DNA from 4 places in the Rhodococcus sp. IEGM 1318 genome. Region 2 is predicted to be linked to each of the others. Evidence: riboswitches for the same ligand, from Rfam matches in the RefSeq annotation. Region 2 holds a riboswitch; each other region holds the start of a gene.

Region 1 (5,591 bases), on a different contig from region 2:
AGTCGAGGCCGGCCGAGATCTGCTGGACACCGAAACCCAGCGACGTGGCGACACCGAAGAGCGTGCCGACGATGGCGACGACGTCGATGGCGTGGCCGATCTTTCCCTCGATGCGAGCACGTCCGAGCAGTGGCTCGAGCAGCCAACGGATCGACAGCGGGCGGCCCTTTCGGTAGGTCATGTACGCCAGACCCAGGCCGACGACGACGTAGATCGCCCATGCATGCAGGCCCCAGTGGAACATCGTCAGTTCCATTGCTTGATTGGCCGCGGCGTCCGTGGATCCGGCGACCTGCCCGGCGACGGGAGGGGTCACGTAGTGCGAAAGCGGTTCGGCTACTCCGTAGAACACGAGGCCGATGCCCATACCGGCGCTGAAGAGCATCGCGAACCACGAGAGCATCCCGAATTCGGGCTGCTCGTCGTCACGTCCCAATCGGATGTTGCCGATGCGGCTGATTCCGCAGTACAGAGCAAAAATCGCGAAACCGGTCGCGGAGAGGATGTACCACCAGCCGACGCCGTCGCTGATCACGTTGTTGAGTGTTTCGAAAGCATCCGCGGCGGTTCCCGCGTAGATCACGGCAAAGGCGATCAGGGCAAAGATCACTATCGATGCGGGGATGAACACGGGTTTCCGTAGTTCACGCCACGCAGTTTTGACCGCAGTCATTCCACTCCTCGAACATTCAGGCATTCACAGCGCCCATCAGGGCGGCCACGTGTCACGCGTAGGTGGGCGTTTCGCTCACACCATCGCAGGTCAAGACCGGGCTATTGCTTTGGAATTCAACGTAACGTCAAGTTTCGGTCAACTCAACTGGACGAAAGATGCTGTACTGCCGCGAAAATTCCCACTGAATGCCCTTGTTTCGGTTGTAAACCGTTGGGCAATAGTGGTATTGGGTCACAAGTGGAAGGCTGAACGACGAATTCGATTGGTACGTTGAGTTGAATCGCTCGGGTCGACGTTCACCGATTGATCGGAATTGTCAAACTCGGCGAAACGGCCTGTCTGTCAGGTGGTTAACTCCTGGCGTGCTCGTTCGATCGTGGCGGTAAGGCGCCGATATCTAACTGTGATTGTGATGGTCGCAACTATCAGTGGTGCGGGCCCTGTTCGCCACGCTGGGCGTCGATGAGATCCATCGCATCCTTCAGGCCCAAGCCCGGATGTAGTTCGCGTAGTGCCTTGATTGCCGAAATACGGTCGTCAGTCGACGCGAGTGTGCTACGGACATCGTCGGCGGGTATTTCGGAGGGGGCAGTTGTCCCTTCCCAACACGCCGGTTGAGGATTGTTCCTGGTTCGCCAGGCTTGGACGGTGCCGTAGGCAAATCCAACCGTCGCGAAAAGCCAGATCGCGAACCATGTCCAATTCCAAGCTGTGGGTTCTGTGATGACCTTGTCGATGGTGCTTGGGCCGAAGAAAACGAGTAGCCAGGCCAGCACGATCGTCTGCCACCATCGCTCGACGCGCCTGCTCGGTACCCACCACTCGGCCATCGATCGATACTCGCACAGGGCTGCTGTTTCGGTGCGACGATGGAGATCATGGAGATTCGTGATGCGGTGGAGCGACTTAGAGGGGATTCCGGGACCTCGATGATCTTCGGTGAACCGCACCAGACCAGCGACGGATCAATGATCATCACGGTTTCGCGTCTGCATCGGCGGTGGCGCGGAGACCCCATGCCGGTGCCAGTGGGAGTGTTCTCGATCCACGAGGGTGAGCCGTCGTGGTCACCGGCTGTCGATCACACCAGGGTGGCTTTGATGGGGGAGTTCATCGGGTTGGCGGCCGCGGTGATCGCAACTCTGGCCGTTCTACGTCGTCCGCCCTGGCCTGATGTGACGATTCAGAAGGGGTGACTCAGAAGGGGTGACCCAGAATTACGCCGATCAGCTGGAACGGCATTGCCAGGAACATCGATCCGACGTAGAGCGGATAGCGAACCGGATCGCCGGCGAGGTAACCCTCGGCGAGCCAGGCCATTACGTCTGCTGATCCCATAGTCTTTCGTCCCTTCGCTGTTGTGGTTCAACGACCTTTTCGGTCGTGGGAGTTGTTTTGTTACAAGCGAACTCGAAGGAGGAGTAGATGTGATTACAGTTTCGACTCAGCAAACGTCGTCAAATGAGATCTTCGGGGGCGGCGGCTGACAACGGGCGCGATTACGACTTGCCGGGGCAAACTCCATCGGCGGAGTTTGGATACTTAGCATCGTGCGGTAGTGAAATCTGTGCGTTCTGCGCAGGATCGCCGAGCGTATTCGCGCAGCTCGAGCTCGGTTGGAACCCACAATTGGAACCCGCAAGTGGAACCCACAGTGGAGGCATGGACGCGGGCCGACACGTTTCAGCCTGCCGCCGCGACACGGCCCGCGCCGCTACGAGATTCGAATGGCGCGCCGCTACGAGATTCGAATGGAGAGTTGCTCGAGACTCTCTCGACGTACCTCGACGAAGAATCGTCTCTGGCGCACACCGCAAAATGAATGGGCTTGCGCCGCAACACCGTATCGAGTCGAATCGATCGAATTCAGCGCCTTCTCTCGGTGGATCTGGCCGATCCGGAAACCCAGGCTTGCACTCCACCTCGCCTGCCGGACGATTACGCGGTGACGACGGCCTTCGCGGCTTCGTCTTGACAAGCGCGGGAGGTTCCTGCCATCCTCGTTGCCAGGTCACGAGTACCAGTGTTCAGCCCCGGCTTGCTGGTCGGCAACCCTCCTCCGCGGTGGGGTGCTCCGGGTGACGACCCGGCTGCGTTCGAAAACGAATGCGGCAAGCGCGGACTCTTCCGGGGCCATCTCCCGACGAACGAGTCCTTGAACGTGAGGATTGTCTTCGATGACTGCTGTATTGAGTGCCGACACCTGCTGCACCACCGCGATTGCCAAGGTTTCGGGTGCTGACCTGCAGGTTCCATTGGTTCAGGGCGGCGAATGCTCCTACGCCAACTTCGACTACGCGGCCAGCGCGCCGGCATTGGCCCAGGTCACCGACCGTATCGCCGAATTGTTGCCCACGTACGCCAGCGTCCACCGCGGTGCCGGCTACGCGTCCCGTATCTCCACCCTCACCTACGAGAACGCTCGTGAATCCGTTGCTCGTTTCGTGAACTGTGCCGACGATCAGGTTGTCGTCTTCACCCGAAACACCACTGATTCGCTGAACCTGCTTGCCCAGTGCGTCCCCGGCAGCACCGTTGTCCTCGACGTCGAGCATCACGCAAACCTGTTGCCGTGGAATGACGCTCGTATCGTCACCGCCGCAGACACCATCGAAGAAACGATCGAGCGTCTGATCGGTGAACTGTGCACCAAGCCTGCTGCGCTGCTCGCAATCACCGGGGCCTCCAACGTGACCGGTGAGATCCTGCCGATTGCACGTTTGGCCGACATCGCTCACCGGTGCGGCGCACGTATCCTCGTCGACGCTGCTCAGTTGGCGCCCCACCGTCGCATCGACCTGCAGGAATGCGGCGTCGACTACGTAGCGTTCTCGGGCCACAAGCTGTACGCGCCCTTCGGCGCCGGCGTTCTGGTCGGCCGCCGTGACTGGCTCGACGAAGCTCAGCCGTACCTCGCCGGCGGCGGCGCCGTGCGTGAGGTGACCGTCGAGTCCACCGAATGGGCTTGCGCGCCTGCACGTCATGAGGCCGGTTCCCCCAACGTGCTCGGTGCGGCAGCAATCGCGACCGCATGCGAAACCCTGCACGCCCTGGACTTCGACGTCATCGCCGAGCATGAGAAGGCACTCACCGCACAGCTCACCGACGGATTGTCCGCCATCGAGGGAGTCTCGTTGGTGCGACTGTGGAACGACGCTCCTGACGCCGTCGGAATCGTCACCTTCACCGTCGACGGATTCGAAGCGGGCGAAATCGCCGCATTCCTCTCCGCCGAGCACGGCATCGGAGTTCGTGACGGTCGCTTCTGCGCACACCCGGTTCTCGCGCGCCTCGGTCTCTCCGGCGGCGCCGTCCGCGCCAGCCTCGGGCTCGGTAGCAGCTCGGACGACGTGACGCGCTTGGTCGACGCCGTGAACATCCTGGTTTCGAATCAGCGTGATTGGAACTACGCCAAGACTGCCGGAGCGTGGAACCCCGTGCCCGAGACCCGCCCCTTCCTCGGAGCTGCCGACGACAACGCCGGCGCAGCCGAGTGCGTCTGAGCTGAGCTCGGTCCCCGAAAACTCGAATGGACAACTAGCATGGCAGCCATGGCAGCAGCGGATTTTCCCGCCACCCCTTCGAGAGTGAGCATCACTCTCGGTCAGTGGTGCCGTCGTCATGTCGATCTGTGCCGTACCTCGTCAGGAATGTGTTCGAGCTGACGATTCGTCTCGCTCATCCCACACTTTTTCTGATTTTCGGAGGTCACACATGTCTTCACTCGCTTCGCATTCTCTGCACGTGGCGGTCGAGTTGACCGGATCCGGTCACCATCCGGCCGCTGAGGGCGCACCAGGAAACCTGCCGATCATCGGCGGCGACTACTGGGTGGACCTCACCGAGAGCGACAGGGCTCTCGATTTGGCTTCATTCCCTACCAATGTGGTTCGGATTCGCGCTGCGGACCTGCGTGAGGCGCAGCTCGAACGCGCACGGATCCGTGCTGCTGTCGCCGAAGAAGGCCGCGATCCCGACAGCGTCGCAGCACTGGTCGATCTCGAGATTCTGATCGCACCGGAAGCTCGTTCCGCTCGTAAAGAGCTTGCACAGTTGGACAGTGCGTTGACTGCTCCGCGGGTCCCGGTTTCGCTTCACTACGTCGGAACACCCTCCGGGCTCGGCAGTTTGATCGCCGATATCCGAGCTGCCGAGGTCGCCGACGGCGTTACGTTGCTCCCCCTCGCCTTGCCCCGCACGCTCGAACATCTGGTGGACAGCACCATTCCGTGGCTCCAGGATCGCGGACTTGTCACACCGTCCACCGCAGTCGACGAAGTGCTCGGTCGTTTCGGACTGCCGCCCCGTCAGCGCACGCTCGCGTCCTGATCACCGATCGCATCTGCGTACAGGTGGAACAGCGACGGTAATTCGTCTGCACCGTCCACCTGTGCCAGAAGCGCCCAGCACTGTGCCGTGACGAAGCGCGCCCGCGTGCCGATCCAGTTGGTGGGCAGTAGTTCCGGCGGCAGCAGAGGGTCCGGCTCCATGGCTCGCGTGAATTCCGCCGCGAGTTCGATGGTCATCGTGACAGCATCGGTGCCCGGAGTGTTCTGCAGTTTCTCCAGGCGCACAGTTGCTACGTCGAGCAGCCGTTCGTATCCGGCTGCGATCTCGTCCAGCGGCCACAACTGTGCGGCAATTTTCACGGGGTCTTCGAGCCTGCCCACTTTCAGATCCCGGGTGGTGAGAGAAGACAGGTGCTGTTCGACGTCGAGTTCGGCGGCCGCATCGAGAACGTACGGTTCCCAGGCGTGCGGCGAGACGTACAGGCCGCCCTGGACGAGCGCGCCGCCGAGGTAAACGACCCTGGTGCGCAGCGCATCTCGTGCTTTCCGTGACGACTCCGGAATTGCGAATCCGACAAGATGCCAATACCCGTCCCACGGTGTCGCAGTGTTGCGATCTTGTTGAT
Region 2 (5,591 bases):
AATTCCGTCGGCGATCTCCTCTTGCAAACGAAGGGGATACAGCCGATCCGAATCCACGCCGCCCACGACGACCGGTGCCGTGATCGATGCCAACGCCGCTGCAACGCCGCCGCGTCCACGGCCGATGTCGTGCCGGTTCATGGCCTCGGTCAGGAGGACGTACGTGCTCGGGTCGAAGCGGTCGACGAGCTTGTCCGCCTGATGTTCCAGGTAACTCTGCACAGCGTATCGTCCACCGTTCCAAGGGTTTTCGTCGTTCTGGGCGGAGTTCTCGAAGCGCGCATCCAGTTCCGACTCGGAGCGATACGTCAGGTGCGCGATGCGACGAGCGATGCCGAGTCCGGCGCGCGGTGCCCGACCCGTTCCGTGGTAGTTACCGCCTTGCCAGTCGGGATCGGAGACGATGGCCGCGATCTGCGTCGTCTGGGTGCCGATCTGATCTGCGGTCGCCCGTGAACCGGTTGCGAGCACCAACGCGGAGCGAATGCTGTCCGGGTAGGTAACTGCCCACTCGAGGGTGCGCATGCCGCCCATGGATCCGCCGACCACCGAGGCCAACTGGTCGATCCCGAGCAGATCGACAAGCTTCTTCTCCGCCGCGATCTGATCCCGGATGGAGATCTCCGGGAACCTGCTGCCCCACGGCTTGCCGTCGTCGGCCAGTGAACTGGGACCGGTCGTGCCGCGACAACCACCGAGGACATTGGTTGCGATGACGCACCATTCGCCGGTGTCGATCGGTTCGCCGGGGCCGACCATCCCGTTCCACCAGCCGGGGGATGGCTGATTCGCGGAGATCGGACCGGTGACGTGCGAGTCTCCGGTCAGTGCGTGCTCGACGAGTACGACGTTGTCGCAGTTCGGGGACAGCTCACCCCACCGCTGAACGGCGAGCGAAACGGATGGGAGTACCGCGCCGCTTTCGAGTTCCAGGGCGCCGATGTCGACGAACCCCACCTGACCGTCGGCCGGGGGTAGGAGGTCGATCCTGGGCTCCAATTCGTTCACGGTCACGAGTTTGCCACCGCAGCCAGGCCGACGGTGAGATCGGCGAGGATGTCGTCGATTCCCTCGATCCCGACCGCGAGGCGGACGAGTCCGGGCGTGACACCCGAAGCGAGCTGCTCTTCGGGGGTGAGCTGCGAGTGCGTCGTCGACGCGGGGTGGATGACGAGTGAGCGAACATCACCGATGTTGGCGACGTGGCTGTGCAGTGTCAGGGCGTTGACGAACTTCTTGCCCGCATCGATCCCGCCGGGCAGCTCGAAGGTGACGATGGCGCCGGTTCCCTTGGGCGTCAGCTGCTTTCCGCGTTCGAACCAAGGCGAGGAGGGAAGTCCCGCGTAGGAAACGGAGGCCACCTCGCCGTGGCGGTCGAGGAACTCGGCGACCTTCTGTGCATTGGACACGTGACGCTCGATGCGCAGGCTCAAGGTTTCGATGCCCTGCGCGATGAGGAACGCGTTGAACGGCGCCACGGCGGAGCCGAGATCGCGCAGCAGTTGGACGCGAGCCTTGAGAGCAAACGCCGGCGCGCCGAGGTCTGCGAAGGTGACGCCGTGGTAGCTGGGATCAGGCGTCGTGAAGTTCGCATGGCGACCCTGCGTCCAATCGAAGGTGCCGCCGTCGACGATGACGCCGGCGATCGCGGTGCCGTGTCCGCCAAGGTATTTGGTGGCGGAGTGGACGACGATGTCGGCGCCGTGTTCGAGCGGGCGGAGCAGGTACGGCGTCGCGACAGTGTTGTCCACGATCAACGGAAGACCGTTCTCGTGGGCCAGCGACGAGATGCCGGGTAGGTCGAGAATGTGGTTCTTCGGATTGGCGATCGTTTCGCCGTAGAACGCCTTCGTGTTCGGGCGAATTGCTTCGCGCCACTGGTCGAGATCGTCAGGATCCTCGACGAACGTGACTTCGATGCCCAGCTTACGAAGGGTGTAATGCAGGAGGTTGTACGTGCCGCCGTACAGGTACGGGCTGGAGACGATGTGGTCGCCGGCCTCGGCGATGTTGAGGATCGCGATGGTCTCGGCAGCCTGACCCGAGGAGAGGAGGAGTGCGGCGACTCCGCCTTCGAGGGCAGCGATGCGCTGCTCGACGGCGTCCTGTGTGGGATTCATGATCCGCGTGTAGATGTTGCCCGGCTCGGCGAGGCCGAACAGTGCCGCAGCGTGATCCGTGCTGTCGAAGACGTAGCTGGTGGTCTGGTAGATCGGCAGAGCGCGCGCATTGGTGGCGGTGTCCGCTGTTTGCCCGGCGTGCACCTGCTTGGTCTCGAACGACCAGTTCGCGGTCGGATCAGAAGTTGCTGCGGCGTCGGCTGTGTTGTCGGTCATGATTTTTTCACTCCAGTGGTCTGACGGATAGATGTCGGACGGGGGCGAATGATCGCCGCCCCGTGCTGGGGTCTATCTACAAGTGCGACACATACTGAAAAACCTCCGTGGGGCTCGGCCCGGTCTGGGGTCCGTCCCTGTCGGACCCGCGCTTGTCACCCGAATTGCGGTGGAACTGCGCGAGCAGATCCACGTCGGGAAACCTGGTCATCACCCGGGGCACCCCACCGCGGTTGGAGGGTTGCCGTCCAGCGAGCCGGGGCTTGACGCTGGCACTCATGACCACGTCGGATTCTACCGGGAAGTGAGCGCAGTCCTGACGCGGGGCGAAATGTGAGCCGCAACCGCACGCGAGGCAGAGCGACGCAGCCCACTAGCAGGCAAAAGTTACTCGCGAGTAGAGACGGATGGGTGGACCTGCCGGTTGCGGCCTCACGGGTTAGCAGTACGCTTGTCTTGTTTGGGACTCATCTCCCGAGATCAGTCCACACCGTCTAGGTTTGATAATCGAACCGTTCGCGGACCCACTCACAAAGTGTGACCGCAACCGTGTAACCAGGGAAACTTCCTAGGAGGACGCGAAGCACCCATGTCCAAAATCAAGGTTGAGGGCACCGTCGTCGAACTCGACGGCGATGAGATGACGCGCATTATCTGGCAGTTCATCAAAGACAAGTTGATCCATCCGTATCTCGATGTGAACCTCGAGTACTACGACCTCGGTATCGAGTACCGCGACGAGACCGACGACCAGGTCACCATCGACGCAGCGCACGCGATCCAGAAGCACGGCGTCGGCGTCAAATGCGCCACGATCACGCCGGACGAGGCACGTGTCGAGGAATTCGGTCTCAAGAAGATGTGGCGTTCCCCGAACGGAACGATCCGCAACATTCTCGGCGGCACGATCTTCCGCGCACCGATCATCATCTCCAACGTTCCGCGACTCGTTCCGGGCTGGACCAAGCCGATCATCATCGGCCGTCACGCATTCGGCGACCAGTACCGCGCCACAGACTTCAAGGTCCCCGGCCCCGGCAAGGTGATGATCACCTACACGCCTGAGGACGGCAGCGCACCGATCGAGCACGAACTGGTCAACTTCCCCGAAGAGGGCGGCGTCGTCCAGGGGCAGTACAACTTCACCACGTCCATCCGTGACTTCGCTCGCGCGTCGCTCACCTACGGACTGCAGCAGAACTACCCGGTGTACCTGTCCACCAAGAACACCATTCTCAAGGCGTACGACGGTGCCTTCAAGGACATCTTCCAGCACGTGTACGAGACCGAGTTCAAGGCTGAGTTCGATGCCGCAGGTCTGACCTATGAGCACCGCCTCATCGACGACATGGTCGCTTCCGCACTCAAGTGGGAGGGCGGCTACGTCTGGGCATGCAAGAACTACGACGGTGACGTCCAGTCCGACACCGTGGCCCAGGGCTTCGGCTCGCTCGGCCTCATGACGTCGGTTCTGCTCACACCGGACGGACGGACCTGTGAGGCAGAGGCTGCTCACGGCACCGTGACGCGTCACTACCGTCAGCACCAGCAGGGCAAGCCCACCTCGACCAACCCGATCGCATCCATCTTCGCGTGGACCCGTGGGCTCGAGCACCGTGGCAAGCTCGACAGCACCCCTGAGGTCATCGGCTTCGCGCAGGCGCTCGAAGACGTTGTCATCAAGACCGTCGAAAGCGGCCAGATGACCAAGGACCTCTCGATGCTGGTCGGCGGCGATCAGGGCTACCTGACCACCGAGGAGTTCCTCGGCGCGCTCGACGTGAACCTGCAGAAGGCCATGGCCGCGAAGTAGATTCACCGCTTCACCTCTCGAATGGGACGTCCGGGAAACCGGGCGTCCCATCTGTGTTCGCGGTCTCACGTGAGTGAACTCACCCGCTCTCACTTGGAAGTTCAACCAGGTGTGAGATCACAATTGATCAGTGACTTCGTCTACCCTCTCCCGTTCTGACGCCTCGACACCCGGGGTTCGTTCCGCCAGAGGTCCGGCGATGCTCGCTCTCGCCCTCGGCGGTTTCGGTATCGGCACCACCGAGTTCGTCGCCATGGGATTGCTCCCGGAAATGGCATCCGGGCTCGGCGTCTCGGAACCCATCGCAGGCCACGTGATCTCCGCGTACGCGCTCGGCGTTGTCGTCGGCGCTCCGCTGATCGCTGCTCTCACCGCACGGGTACCGCGCCGCACACTGTTGATCGCGCTCATGGTCGCCTTCACCGTCGGCAATGCCGCTTCGGTTTTCGCGCCCTCGTACACGACGCTGATGATGGCTCGCTTCGTCGCCGGATTGCCGCACGGCGCGTACTTCGGAGTCGCCGCGCTGGTCGCAGCGCACCTGGCCGAACCGGGCAAACGCGCGAAGGCCGTGGCGATGGTCATGATGGGTCTTTCCGTGGCCAACGTGATCGGGGTACCGGTCGCCGCCTGGATCGGTCAGGCACTCGGCTGGCGCAGCGCCTTCGCCTTGGTTGCGGTAATCGGAGTGGCAACGGTTGCTTCGCTGTTCGTCTGGATACCGCGTTTGGACGGTATGCCGGTGACGAATCCGATCACCGAACTCGGGGCACTGGGCCGTGTCCAGGTGTGGATGACGCTGATCGTGGGCATGGTCGGATTCGGCGGCATGTTTGCCGTCTACACCTACATCAGTACGACGCTCACCGACGTGTCCGGGCTTGACGCTTCGTTCATTCCCCTCGCACTCATGCTCTACGGACTGGGCATGGTGGCCGGCAACTTCGTCGGCGGATACCTCGCGGATCGCGCACTGATGAAGGGCTTGTTCCTGTCGATGGGATCCCTCGTGGTGATCCTCGCGGTCTTCGTGATCGCCGTGCGCAATCCGTACACGGCACTGGTCTTCGTCTTCCTCATCGGTCTCGCGGGGTCCTCGATGGTTCCGGGTCTGCAGACACGGTTGATGGACGTCGCCGAGGACGCTCAGACCCTGGCTGCTTCTCTCAATCACGCCGCGCTGAACATCACCAACGCCTTCGGAGCGTGGATCGGCGGCGTCGTCATCGCGGCCGGTTACGGGTACACGGCGCCGGCGGCGGTGGGGTCTTTGCTGGCCGTCGCGGGTCTCGTCGTGCTGGCGGTTGCGGTGATTCTGCAGCGTAGGGCCGTGCGCTGATCTGGGAGCCCATCCGCGTCGGTGGAATCGGCTACGGTGCTTGCCGTGCCACAAACTGCTGACTCCCACATTCTTGCGCCCCACACCATCACGTCCGTGAACG
Region 3 (5,591 bases), on a different contig from region 2:
TGCCTGGAACGTGAAGGTGGCGTTGTTCGTCTGACCGGAAACCGCACCAGCCTCCACCGTGAGCCGCAGACACAGGACGTATGTGCCACCAGATGCGAGCGGAGTAGGCATGTACGCGGGAGAAACCGGGTATTGCAGCGATGCATTCATCGATCCGGACGTCAATGGGGTCACTGCCGGGGCCGTGGTGTTGACGCCGGCAGGGCAGGCACCTTCGTTGGCAACTCCGTACGTGGTCAACGTGAATCCCGGAAGTGTGGTCGTCGACTGCATTCGCCAGTGCAGAGGATCAGACCCCGAATTCTTGACGGTGAGCGGAGCTTGCACCGTGTTCCCCGGGACGATAGGCGTCGCGGCCGTCGTCAAGTTCGCCAGGGAGTAGGCCGCACTGGTTCCGGCCGATGTGCCAACGGTGAGGTTGACGCTGGCGGCAGTTGCGGTCCCACCACTCGCGCTCGCCGAATCGGACCACAGTGCGAGCGACTGCTGTGACGATGCGAACACCGCTACAGCAGCCACCGCGACTGCGATAGCTCCCCAGACCCTTTTCCTCATGAAATTACGGAGCCGGAGTCAGCGCTGTCTGAGTGACGACCAACTTCATCGCCGCCAAGTTCAGCGACTGATTCTGTGCGACCTGATTGGCCACCTCGGTGAAGTTCAGACGGACTCCGACGTGCACGATCGTGCCGTTCTGTACCTTGGTGATCTGTGAAATCGGGTTGCCACCAGCATCCTTGATGGTCGTAACCGGCTGTACAGCGGCGGCAAGTTCGGCGCTGTTGGCACCCGGAACGATGCCGGCCGTATCCGCGGTCAGAACAGCCGCGAGACGATCGCCCACTGCGGTCACGGTGACGTCGCAGGTGTATTCGATGCTCTCGGTAGTGACGATGCGGTAAGCCGAGATGTTGGTGATTGCGGTCTTCGTTGGGTTGAGGGAGTTCCAACCGCCGCCGACCGGTGCGCAGGCGCTCAGGTCGAGTGCACCGGAAGTGACGGGTCCGCCGCCTCCGACGTCGGCTGAGTCGCTCCACACTGCGAGCGAGCCCGCACCGCCGAGGAGGAGGGCACCGGCCGCCGCAGCAGCGATCGCGCCCTTGGTCTGCTTCTTCATGAAAATCTCATTTCATGTCTGGGACCCGAAATGGGTCGTTCAGAAATGAGTATCATCCACGGCAAACGATTCGTTACTGCTTTGTCGCAAATTCTTTTTCGACTGCGATCCACCTTTTCTGGTCCAGAAAACCGCTTCTGAACTGTGTATAACTACCATTATGTAATTCTGGTCTGAAGAAAACCGATTGTTTTTCTAGTTGGAAAAAGCGGACTAGTCGGATTCTGGCAAATTCACCGTTCTTTCGCCGGCTAATTACCGACTCGCGGTTTTGTTTTGCAATTTGAATCAATTGTTTGTGTTGCTACGGAATGGATCGGTTGTCGTTCCCACAAGATCGGCGACCGACTCGAGGACGATGGTCGGGCGGTAGGGGTAGAGCTCGACCGACGCGCGGGTCGAGATCCCGGTCATCACCAGAATCGTCTGCAGTCCGGCTTCGAGGCCACAGACGATGTCGGTGTCCATGCGGTCGCCGATCATCAATGTGTTGGCCGAATGAGCGCCGATGGACCGCAGGGCTGAGCGCATCATCAAAGCGTTGGGCTTGCCGACGTAGTAGGGATCGCGTCCGGTTGCCTTGGTGATGAGAGCGGCGACCGAGCCGGTTGCCGGTAGAGAGCCGTCGCGCGACGGCCCGGTGGCGTCGGGGTTGGTGGCGATGAACCGCGATCCGCGCTCGACCAGGCGAATGGCGGTGGTGATTGCCTCGAAGGAGTACGTGCGCGTCTCGCCGAGGACGACGTAGTCGGGGTCACTATCCGTCAGGACGTAGCCGATGTCGTGCAGTGCAGTGGTCAGCCCCGATTCGCCGACCACGTAGGCGCTGCCGCCCGGACGCTGGTTGGCCAGGAAGGTCGCGGTAGCGAGCGCTGACGTCCAGATCGACTTCTCCGGGATGTCGAGTCCCGAGTTGAGGAGGCGTGCTCGCAGGTCACGCGGGGTGCGGATGGAGTTGTTGGTGAGCACCATGTACGGAATGTCGTTCGACGCCAGTTCTGCCAGGAACGTGTCTGCTCCGGGTATCAAGTGCTCCTCGTGGACGAGAACCCCGTCCATGTCCATGAGGTAGGTCCAACCGGTCTGATCGTCTGTTCTGGTCATATCTCCAGTATGTGCGGGGGCCGCCCGATGTGGGCGGTCAAGCGAGAAGACGCCACAAGCCGACCAGGCCGACGACGACAATCGTGTAGCGCAGTGCAGTGGGGGACAGGCGTCGTCCGTAGCGGGCGCCCAGAACGCCACCACCGAGTGAGCCGACAGCGATCAATCCGGCTGCTGCCCAATTGATCTGGTCGAAGGCAAGAGTGATGTACATCCCGGCTGCGACGATGTTGACGAGCAGTGAGAGCAGGTTCTTCGCGCCGTTCATGCGCTGGAGGGTTTCCGGGAGGATGGCACCCATCACACCGATGAGGAGGATGCCCTGCGCGGCGGTGAAGTAACCGCCGTAGATGCCGACTGCAAAGGTGCCGGCGGTCAGGAGCATCAGCCTCTTGGTGGACAGCGCCGTTTCTTCGGTGGAGCGCTTCTTCGCCCACGCCTGGATACGTGGTTGGAGGAGCACAAGTGCGAGAGCCAGGATCAACAGCACCGGAACGATGGTCTCGAACAGTTTCTCGGGTAGATGCATGAGCAACCACGAACCGAGGAGCGCGCCGGCGAGCGACGCCGGAATCTGCCATTTCAGACGATCCCCCTGTCCCGACAACTCACGCCGGTATCCCCACGTCCCTGAAACCCCGCCGGCGACGAGCCCGACTGCATTGGACATCGTCGCGGTCACCGGCGGCATGCCGAAGGCGACCAGGGTGGGAAACGTGATCAGCGTTCCGCTGCCGACCACGGCATTGATCGCGCCCGCACCGATACCGGCCAACAAGATGAAGAAAGCGTCGATTCCACTCACTCCGCAGACGGTACGGCAGAGGAAAAGTCAGTCCGGACGGCGGTCCCGGTCTTGATTCGAACACTCCATTGAACACGGCGGCCAAGGCTTCGGACACCGTTGGAATCAGTGCGATTTCAACGTGGAGAGACCTTCAGTTCCCTTGCAGTGCAGGGAAATACAACATTTGACGACTCGGCATTTCGCGTCTAGTCTTTGCTCACCATCCAGAGCGACCGAGAGACCTGGCTCGTCGACGTCGCAGCAACCCCCCGAGTGATCGGGAGCGGGTGCTACCGCCAGGACCGATGGAAGGCATCACATGGGTTCCACTTCGCACGCTGCGCACAGGCGTCGTCACATCGATCTGTGCCGCACCGCTTCGTGTCACTGTCACTGACCGAACTGCCGTCGTCTTCGCAACTCGAGCGCACCACCTCGAGAACACAGCTGCGTCCCCATTCCCCGAAAGGTCTATTCGTGATGTCCATTCCGTCAGGTAGTGCGCCGTGAGCGCGCCCACCGATGTCCGCCCCGACAAGTCGGTGGCCGAGCCGCAACTTCCCGACTCGGAACTTGTCGTTGCTCGTACCTGGCACCCGCTGCGTTGGGTGATCAGCGCAGTTGTGCTGGTATTTCTTGCTCAGTTCATTCACGGACTCGTCGTCAACCCGGGCTGGGACTGGCCAACGTTCGCGCAGTACTTCACTGCGAAATCAGTGCTTGCCGCGTTGTGGATGACGATCAAACTGACCCTGTGGGGGACGATCCTCGGATTCGGTCTCGGAGTGTTCCTGGCACTCGGCCGGTTGTCGAAGAACCCGGTCCTGCAGGTGATCGCCTGGACCTACATCTGGGCTTTCCGCTCGATTCCGCTCATCGTGCAGCTGCTCTTCTGGTTCAACATCACGTACCTGTACCAGACGCTTTCTCTCGGAATACCTTTCGGGCCGGAGTTCTTCACCTTCCAGGTCAGTGGTGTGATCGGCGGATTCACCGCAGCAGTTATCGGTTTGGCGCTACACCAGGCAGCGTACTCGGCCGAGATCATCCGCTCCGGAATCATCTCGGTCGATCACGGTCAGATCGAAGCTGCTCACTCGCTCGGTATTCCGCGCAGTCGACAGTTCTTCAAGATCGTTCTCCCGCAAGCGATGCGGGCGATCCTCCCCAATGCCGCCAACGAGGTCATCGGACTCTTCAAGGGAACGTCCATCGTCTCCACCATGGCGATCGCCGAACTGTTCTACCAGGTGCAGGTCATCTTCGGCCGCAACGGACGAGTTGTGCCCCTGCTGATGGTCGCCACGATCTGGTACATCATCCTCACGACGTTGCTCTCGATCGGTCAGTACTACGTTGAGCGCCACTACGCCCGTGGATCCGCCCGCGCTCTTCCTTTGACTCCGATACAGAAGGCTCGCAAGAAGTTCGACGAGATTCGTGATGCGCGTCTCGATATTCCGAGAGGTGCGACCCGATGACCGCAGAGCTGGCCGAAGAGACGGTGTACGCCGTCGAAGCGCGCGGAATCCACAAGTCGTTCGGCGCGCTGGAAGTACTTGCCGGCGTAGATCTCCTGGTCCGCAAGGGTGAAGTGACCGTCATTCTCGGCCCGTCCGGTTCCGGTAAGTCCACCTTGTTGCGCACCCTCAATCACCTCGAGAAGGTCGACCGAGGGACCGTGCGGATCGACGGAGAACTGATCGGATACCGGCGCAAGGGAAATCGACTTCACGAACTGCGTGACCGAGAGATCCTGAAACAGCGTTCACACATCGGATTCGTGTTCCAGAACTTCAACCTGTTTCCGCACCTGACTGCGCTGGAAAACGTGGTGGAAGCTCCGCTCTCGGCCCAGAAACGAGACCGTGACGAGGTGTACCGCGAAGCTCGCGCACTGCTCGAGCGAGTGGGAGTGGGGGACAAGGCCGACGAGTATCCCCGCCAACTCTCCGGTGGCCAGCAACAGCGCGTCGCCATAGCGCGAGCGCTGGCACTGCGGCCGGCGGTCATTCTCTTCGACGAGCCGACCTCGGCGCTCGACCCGGAACTGGTAGGCGAGGTTCTCGAAGTCCTGGCTCAGCTGGCCCGTGACGGCGCCACTTTGGTGATCGTCACGCACGAGGTCGGTTTTGCTCGGGAAGTGGCGGACACCGCGGTCTTCATGGATGGCGGCGTCATCGTCGAACAGGGCCCACCTTCGCAGGTGATCGACAATCCGATTCACGAACGAACCAAGGCTTTTCTCTCCCGCGTTCTCTGACGCGACCAAGACACATTCCCGAAAGGAAAAATTGATGTTCTCCCCATCCCGTCGCGCCACTTTCCTGATCTCGGCTGTCGCCACCGTCGGACTGCTCAGCGCAGCGTGCAGCAGTGCGGACGCCGAGTCCGACGGAGCCCAGGTCACCGCTGCCGCGGGTTACAACCTCACCGCCGACCAGAATCGCATCACCACCGACAAGGTGGATTCCATCGCCGCCGAGCTGCCTCAGGACATCCGCGACCGCGGCACGCTGCGCGTCACCGGTAGTGCCGGTTCCGCTCCGCCGCTCCGCTTCTACGCCGACGACGACACCACCC
Region 4 (5,591 bases), on a different contig from region 2:
AGGCGGAACCGCACCGAATCCCAAGAAGCTCAGTGCCGACACTGCAAGAACTGCCTGCCCGAACTCGACTGCGGACAGCGCGACCACGGGCGCGTACGAGTTGGGCAGCACGTGCCGACGCAGGACACCGAGCCACTGCACACCCGAGCTGAACGCGGCCTCGACGTACTGAGCGCCGCGCACCCGCATCACTTCGGCACGCATCACTCGCGCAAAATTGGCGACCATACTGACGCCGACCGCGATGGCAACGTTGATGGTGCCGAAGCCGAGTGCGGTCACCAACGCCAGCGAGAGCAGCAGCGCCGGAATGGACAGCAGGACATCGACAATGCGCATCAGAACGGCGTCGACGACTCCGCCGACAAAGCCCGCGAGCAGACCGATGATCGATCCTGCTACCAACGCGATTCCCACCGCTACCAAAGTCGCGGTCAGGGACAGTGCAGCGCCGTGCACGAAGCGTGTGTACAGGTCACGCCCGAGGTTGTCGGTTCCGAACGAACGCGCCAGGCTCGGGCCCTGCAGTTTGTCTGCCGGGACGCCGGACAACGGATCGCCGCCGGCAAAAAATCCGGGTGCGACGGCAAAGCCGATGGCAAGCAACACGATCAACACCGGAATCACCAAGCCGGGCTTTCGGATCCAGCCGATGGCCGTGGACTTTCGGCGCGAAACAACAGGTGCCTTCGCCTCGACGCGCGGATCGAGGAGTAGGGGTTCGATCAATGTGTCAGACATGAGCCGGCTCCAGATCGGTCGAGCTTTCGGTATTCGACTTTTCGGTGTGACTCTTCTTCGTCTGGATGATCCGTGGATCTATCAAGGGGTAGAAGAGGTCGACCGCGAGGTTGACGAGCACGAACACGAGAGAGGCGAACACAACGACTCCCTGCACCACCGGGATGTCCTGCGCCATCACCGACGTCTGGGTCAGACGGCCGACGCCCGCGCGAGAGAACACCGTTTCCACAACCACCGAGCCCGCCAGCAGCGTGCCGACCAGCACACCGGCAATGGTAAATGCCGGAATGCTCGCCAGTCGCAATGCGTGACGGGTCTGGACGCGCCAACGGCTTGCGCCCTTGGCGTACGCAGTCTCCACGTGCGGCGAACGTAGCGTCGACTGCAGGCTGGTCGTGAGCACCTGCGCGATCACCGCGCCGGTCGGGATCGCCAAGGTGATCGCCGGAAGAATCACCGTTGCGAATCCCTTGTCTCCGAATGCCGGGAAGATGTGCAGACGGAACGAGAAGAGTTGCAGAAGGATCAGACCCACCCAGAAAGTAGGCACTGCCACACCCAGCGGCGGCAGCGAGAACAACAGGTTCGCGAGCCACCGCTTGCGGGCGTAGGTAGCGAAGAACGCGATCGCCACTCCGAACAACACGGCCAGAACCAAGGCGGTGGTTGCCAGCACCAGAGTGCTGGGCAGCGCCGAGAAGATGGCATCCGTCACCGACTGGCCGGTGGAGATCGATGTACCGAAATCGCCGCGAAGAGCATTCGTCAGCGACGTCCAGTACTGCACCCACACCGACTGGTCCAAGCCGTACCGCGCCCGAAGCTGATCGAGCGCAGCCTGATCCACTGCAACACCCTGACCGGACGCGTCGGCAGCCATGCTGACGGGATCACTCGGCAGGAGGAACAGAATCACGAACGAGATGGTGAAGGCGGCCCACAGGACCACTGCGGCCTGACCCAGTCGGGTGAGTACGTATCGAGTCATGATTACTTACCCGACAACCATGCGTCGTAGAACTGCAGGCGTGAGGAGGCTTCGAAGTTCAGGTCCTGCACACTCGATCCGGCGCCGATGGCCTGCGAGAGCTCGATGGTGGGGATGGAGAGTCCACGGTCGAGGATCAATTCCTGTGCAGTGGATACCAGTTCGCCGCGTTGGCCGTTGTCCGTGGCTGCAAGCTGCTCGGTGAGAACCTTGTCGAGCTCCGGATCTGCGCCGCGACGGTTGAGGTTGCGGCCCTCGGTGCTGAACGACGCCCGCAGGATGTCGGCGTCGGCCCTAGTGCTGTTGTAGTACAGCGAATCGTAATCACCCGACACCCCCTTCTCGGTCCATTCACCGTTCGAGACCAGATTGAGCTGCAGGTCCACGCCGACCTTCTTGAGCTGCTGCTGAACGAGCTCGAGAATGGCCTGATTACCCGAGAACACCGGGCTGAACGTGACGCTGAAAGTGAGCTTCTGCCCGTCCTTCTCGCGAATACCGTCGCTTCCGGTCTTCCAACCGGCTGCATCGAGAAGCTTCGCCGACTTGTCGGCGTCGTACGTCACGACGCTGGATTCGTCGGTGTAGAGCGGAGTGGTGTGAGCCAACGGGCTCGTTGCCGGGAAGAACGACGGATCCAGAACGGTGTCGACGAGCTCTTGCCGGTTGATCGCCGGAACGATGGCCTGGCGGACAGACTGATCAGCGAGAACTCCACGACTGACGTTGGGCTGGAAGAAGAAGCTCACGCCCGGGTTCGGCCGGGTGAGGATGCGTCCGCCTGCGCCCTCGATCTGCGGCGCGTCCTGTGGGAGCGCATCACTGACCGCATCGAGCTGGCCGGAAGCCACGCTGCCCGCGCGCACACCGGATTCGGGGACCACGGTGAAGTCGACGCCGTCGAGGTAGGCCTCGCCCTGATGCGCGACCGCGTCCGACGCCCAGTTGTATCCCGCGCGCTTGGCGATCTTGACACTCTTGTCCTGCTGCCAGTCGGTGTAGACGAACGGCCCGGAGGCGATCACCGCTGCACCGGGGCAGCGCTGCTCGGGTGCCAGTGCAGTGGTGGAATCAGCGAGGATTCCGAGCTGCGGCGTCGAAGTTGCTTGCAGGAACTGAACATTGGGTCCAGAGAAATTGATCTTCGCCGTGTGTGCGTCAACGACGTCGGTACCCGTGTAGGAGGACAGGTAGCTCTTCGCCAACGACGCGTTCGGCCCAAGGTTCTTGACCGAATCGAAGGTCTTCTTCACCGAATCCGCCGTCACCGGTGTGCCGTCACTGAAAGTGGCATCGTCACGAAGGACAAACGTGAAGCTCGCGGCGTCGGGGCTGATCTCCCAACTCTTGGCGAGCCACGGGGTGATCTCTCCGGAGTCGGGATTTTGATCGGTCAGCGAATCCACCACGGTACGAGTGACATACACCGTCTGGTTACTTCCGGCCTGGGCCGGATCGGCGCACGTCGGCGCCTGCGAGAGGCCGTAGCGAAGGGTTCCACCGGACTGCGCGGGGCCCGCGTCGGCACCGCTGTCACTTCCGTTGCTGCTGCAGCCGGCGAGGACCGTGCCGAGAACCGAGAGAGCACCGATACCGGCAAGTACGGTCGCGCGTTTACGGGCACCGAATGAGGGCGAGGACACCAAGAACTCCTAAAGAGGCATGCCGAAGAGCGCACCCGCCGCCCTGAAGCAAGAAGCTCCGAAAAGGCGATCGAGCACGAATCACTTGTGCAGAGAAGAGAAAACAGACTTGTCGACGACTCGCCTGAGTGTGAATGACTGACCGAGGTCAGTTGGTACAGAAAGATCCCGCGGTGCGGCACAGGTCTACGTGACGACGCGACCAGGCGGTATCGAAACCGCCTTCGACTGCCTTCATTTCGTGGTCCTCCATCGGTCCTGGCGGTAGCACCCGCACCCGATCACTCGGGGGGTTGCTGCGACTTCAATGAGCCAGGTCTCTCGGTCGCTCTGGATGGTCGTTCGCAAGTGTACGAGGTCAAACCCGGGTGTTGTCAACCCGGTCGGTAGGAATTGCTGCTCGGGTCACATTTTCGAGCACTCGAAGTTGTTTCTCGAACGGGTGGACGCCCACCTCTTCGGGCGAGAGTGAAGCGTCGTAAAGCGGTGTGTATCCACTGGACAGATACAGCGCGAGCGCCTCGGGTTGCCGAGGGCCCGTCGTGAGGAACACCCGGTTGTATCCGCGAAGTTCGATCTCTCGTTCCAACTCACGAACGACGACCTTGCCGAGGCCGCGCTTCCGATAGTCGGCCGATGTCCAGATTCTTTTCAGTTCGGCGGTGGTGGAATCGAATTGGCGAAATGCACCGCCCGCAATCGGTACATCCTCGTGGGTGAGCACCAGTAGCGCCCCCTGCGGGTACGCAAATTCTTCTGCCGGGTACGTGGTGAGATCCTCGAGCATCGCTTCGCGAGTCCCGCCGTAACGCGAGCTGTATTCGAGCGCCAACTCCGCGATCAGTGGAGCTGCCAAGGGATCGTCCTGCGATACCGAGTAGACCTCTACCGCGCCGATACCGTCGAGCTGTCGAGTCCCGAGCTCCAGTGCCACAACACTTTCCTCCATGAATCTGGTCAACGCTCCCCCAGCCGAAAAGCTTCCGAAGCGAGAGTGGTGCCGTCGACGAGGTCCGATACAAGTTCACCCAGGGCTGGACCGAATTTGAATCCATGACCCGAGAATCCCGCCGCAACCGTGACATCGCCGACTCGGTCGATGACGAAGTGACTGTCCGGCGTGCTCGTGTATAGGCACGTGATCGACTCGACCTGGGCGGAATCGACGCCGGGTAACCACGACTCGGCGTACTCGACCAATCGTTGCTCACCGTCGACATCAGGGGTGTAGTCGCGGGTCTGCGGAGTCACCACCGGCCCGGTCGCGTGTTCACCGATCTTGATGCCGTCCTCGGAACCGAGTCCGTAGATTCCCGCAGTCTCCAACTGTGCACCCGGGTGGTGAACGAAACTCGGCCACTCGACTCCCGGATCGAGCGGTGCGAAGTGCGCCGGTTGTTCCTGCGTCGTGCGCAGCGTCGGCAATGCGATTTCGGAGCCGAGGCCGCTGTCTGCGATCAGGTCCGCAGTCCACGCACCGGCCGCGATCACGACCTGACGAGCCGCGAGCGTTCCACTGTCCGTCACCACGTCCACGCCGTACGACGCTCGCGCGAGTGCCAGTACCCGAACGTCGTGACGGACCTCGGCACCGGCGAACACCGCTCCCGCCTTCAAAGCGGTCACGGCGCGATCCGCATGCAACCGGCCTGCATCGGGGTGATGGAGCACGGTGGTGTCGAATCGCAGCCCCGGCCAGCGCGCGAACGCCTCGGCAGGAGTGAGGATCTCACCCTTGATGCCCGCCTCGACCAATATCTGCGCCTTGGACTGCACCGCCTGCGGCAGACCGTGATCGACCGCGCCGGTGAGTTCCAGGAACCCGATGTCCGTCGTGGTCTCCAACTCCCGCCACAGCGGCAGCGCGTCGGCCGCCAACCCTGTGTACAGGTGATTGTCGTAGGCCTGACGGTAGATGCGCGAAGTACCGTGCGACGCACCGTGCTTGTGCCCCGGCCCGAACTGTTCCAGCTGTACGACGCTACGTCCGCGCGCCGCGAGCCGCCATGCGGCGGAGGACCCGACGAGCCCTCCGCCGATGACGATCACATCGGGAATCTCACTCATGGACGAGAGCTCACTTGGTCTTCGGAAGGCCGGGCGGGTTGATCAAAGACGTGTCGACGGCTTCGCTGGTGATGTTCCAGCGCTCGAGGATCCGCTGGTACGTGCCGTTCTCGATCGTGTGGTTGATCGCGTCATTGATTGCCTTGATC

What was found. Region 2 has a riboswitch for S-adenosylmethionine ahead of R4P65_RS02625 (bifunctional o-acetylhomoserine/o-acetylserine sulfhydrylase). Riboswitches for the same ligand answer to the same signal wherever they lie in the genome.
Region 1: it holds a riboswitch for S-adenosylmethionine, as region 2 does, so the genes downstream of both, R4P65_RS18825 (aminotransferase class V-fold PLP-dependent enzyme) here and R4P65_RS02625 (bifunctional o-acetylhomoserine/o-acetylserine sulfhydrylase) in region 2, are expected to answer to the same signal.
Region 3: it holds a riboswitch for S-adenosylmethionine, as region 2 does, so the genes downstream of both, R4P65_RS33200 (putative leader peptide) here and R4P65_RS02625 (bifunctional o-acetylhomoserine/o-acetylserine sulfhydrylase) in region 2, are expected to answer to the same signal.
Region 4: it holds a riboswitch for S-adenosylmethionine, as region 2 does, so the genes downstream of both, R4P65_RS33195 (putative leader peptide) here and R4P65_RS02625 (bifunctional o-acetylhomoserine/o-acetylserine sulfhydrylase) in region 2, are expected to answer to the same signal.

Annotation. Positions count from the first base shown of each region.
Region 1 covers NZ_JAWLSC010000007.1:319,436-325,026, reverse strand. Annotated here, with positions in the region: gene R4P65_RS18855 (BCCT family transporter) at 1-673, opposite strand, end outside; gene R4P65_RS18850 (hypothetical protein) at 1,102-1,506, opposite strand; gene R4P65_RS18845 (hypothetical protein) at 1,546-1,872, shown strand; gene R4P65_RS18840 (hypothetical protein) at 1,874-2,014, opposite strand; gene R4P65_RS18835 (hypothetical protein) at 2,319-2,498, shown strand; gene R4P65_RS18830 (helix-turn-helix domain-containing protein) at 2,499-2,651, shown strand; SAM riboswitch class IV at 2,686-2,800, shown strand; gene R4P65_RS18825 (aminotransferase class V-fold PLP-dependent enzyme) at 2,854-4,179, shown strand; gene R4P65_RS18820 (hypothetical protein) at 4,391-5,005, shown strand; gene R4P65_RS18815 (PaaX family transcriptional regulator C-terminal domain-containing protein) at 4,984-5,591, opposite strand, start outside.
Region 2 covers NZ_JAWLSC010000001.1:566,440-572,030, forward strand. Annotated here, with positions in the region: gene metX (homoserine O-acetyltransferase MetX) at 1-1,014, opposite strand, end outside; gene R4P65_RS02625 (bifunctional o-acetylhomoserine/o-acetylserine sulfhydrylase) at 1,011-2,336, opposite strand; SAM riboswitch class IV at 2,480-2,620, opposite strand; gene R4P65_RS02630 (NADP-dependent isocitrate dehydrogenase) at 2,926-4,149, shown strand; gene R4P65_RS02635 (MFS transporter) at 4,349-5,488, shown strand; gene R4P65_RS02640 (exodeoxyribonuclease III) at 5,525-5,591, shown strand, end outside.
Region 3 covers NZ_JAWLSC010000010.1:28,623-34,213, reverse strand. Annotated here, with positions in the region: gene R4P65_RS22060 (hypothetical protein) at 1-555, opposite strand, end outside; gene R4P65_RS22055 (alternate-type signal peptide domain-containing protein) at 560-1,117, opposite strand; gene R4P65_RS22050 (HAD-IIA family hydrolase) at 1,406-2,221, opposite strand; gene R4P65_RS22045 (sulfite exporter TauE/SafE family protein) at 2,259-3,026, opposite strand; SAM riboswitch class I at 3,226-3,320, shown strand; gene R4P65_RS33200 (putative leader peptide) at 3,328-3,405, shown strand; gene R4P65_RS22040 (amino acid ABC transporter permease) at 3,515-4,489, shown strand; gene R4P65_RS22035 (amino acid ABC transporter ATP-binding protein) at 4,486-5,271, shown strand; gene R4P65_RS22030 (ABC transporter substrate-binding protein) at 5,306-5,591, shown strand, end outside.
Region 4 covers NZ_JAWLSC010000010.1:22,485-28,075, forward strand. Annotated here, with positions in the region: gene R4P65_RS22005 (ABC transporter permease) at 1-741, opposite strand, end outside; gene R4P65_RS22010 (ABC transporter permease) at 734-1,732, opposite strand; gene R4P65_RS22015 (ABC transporter substrate-binding protein) at 1,735-3,375, opposite strand; gene R4P65_RS33195 (putative leader peptide) at 3,524-3,628, opposite strand; SAM riboswitch class I at 3,622-3,716, opposite strand; gene R4P65_RS22020 (GNAT family N-acetyltransferase) at 3,734-4,324, opposite strand; gene R4P65_RS22025 (FAD-dependent oxidoreductase) at 4,333-5,442, opposite strand; gene R4P65_RS22030 (ABC transporter substrate-binding protein) at 5,453-5,591, opposite strand, start outside.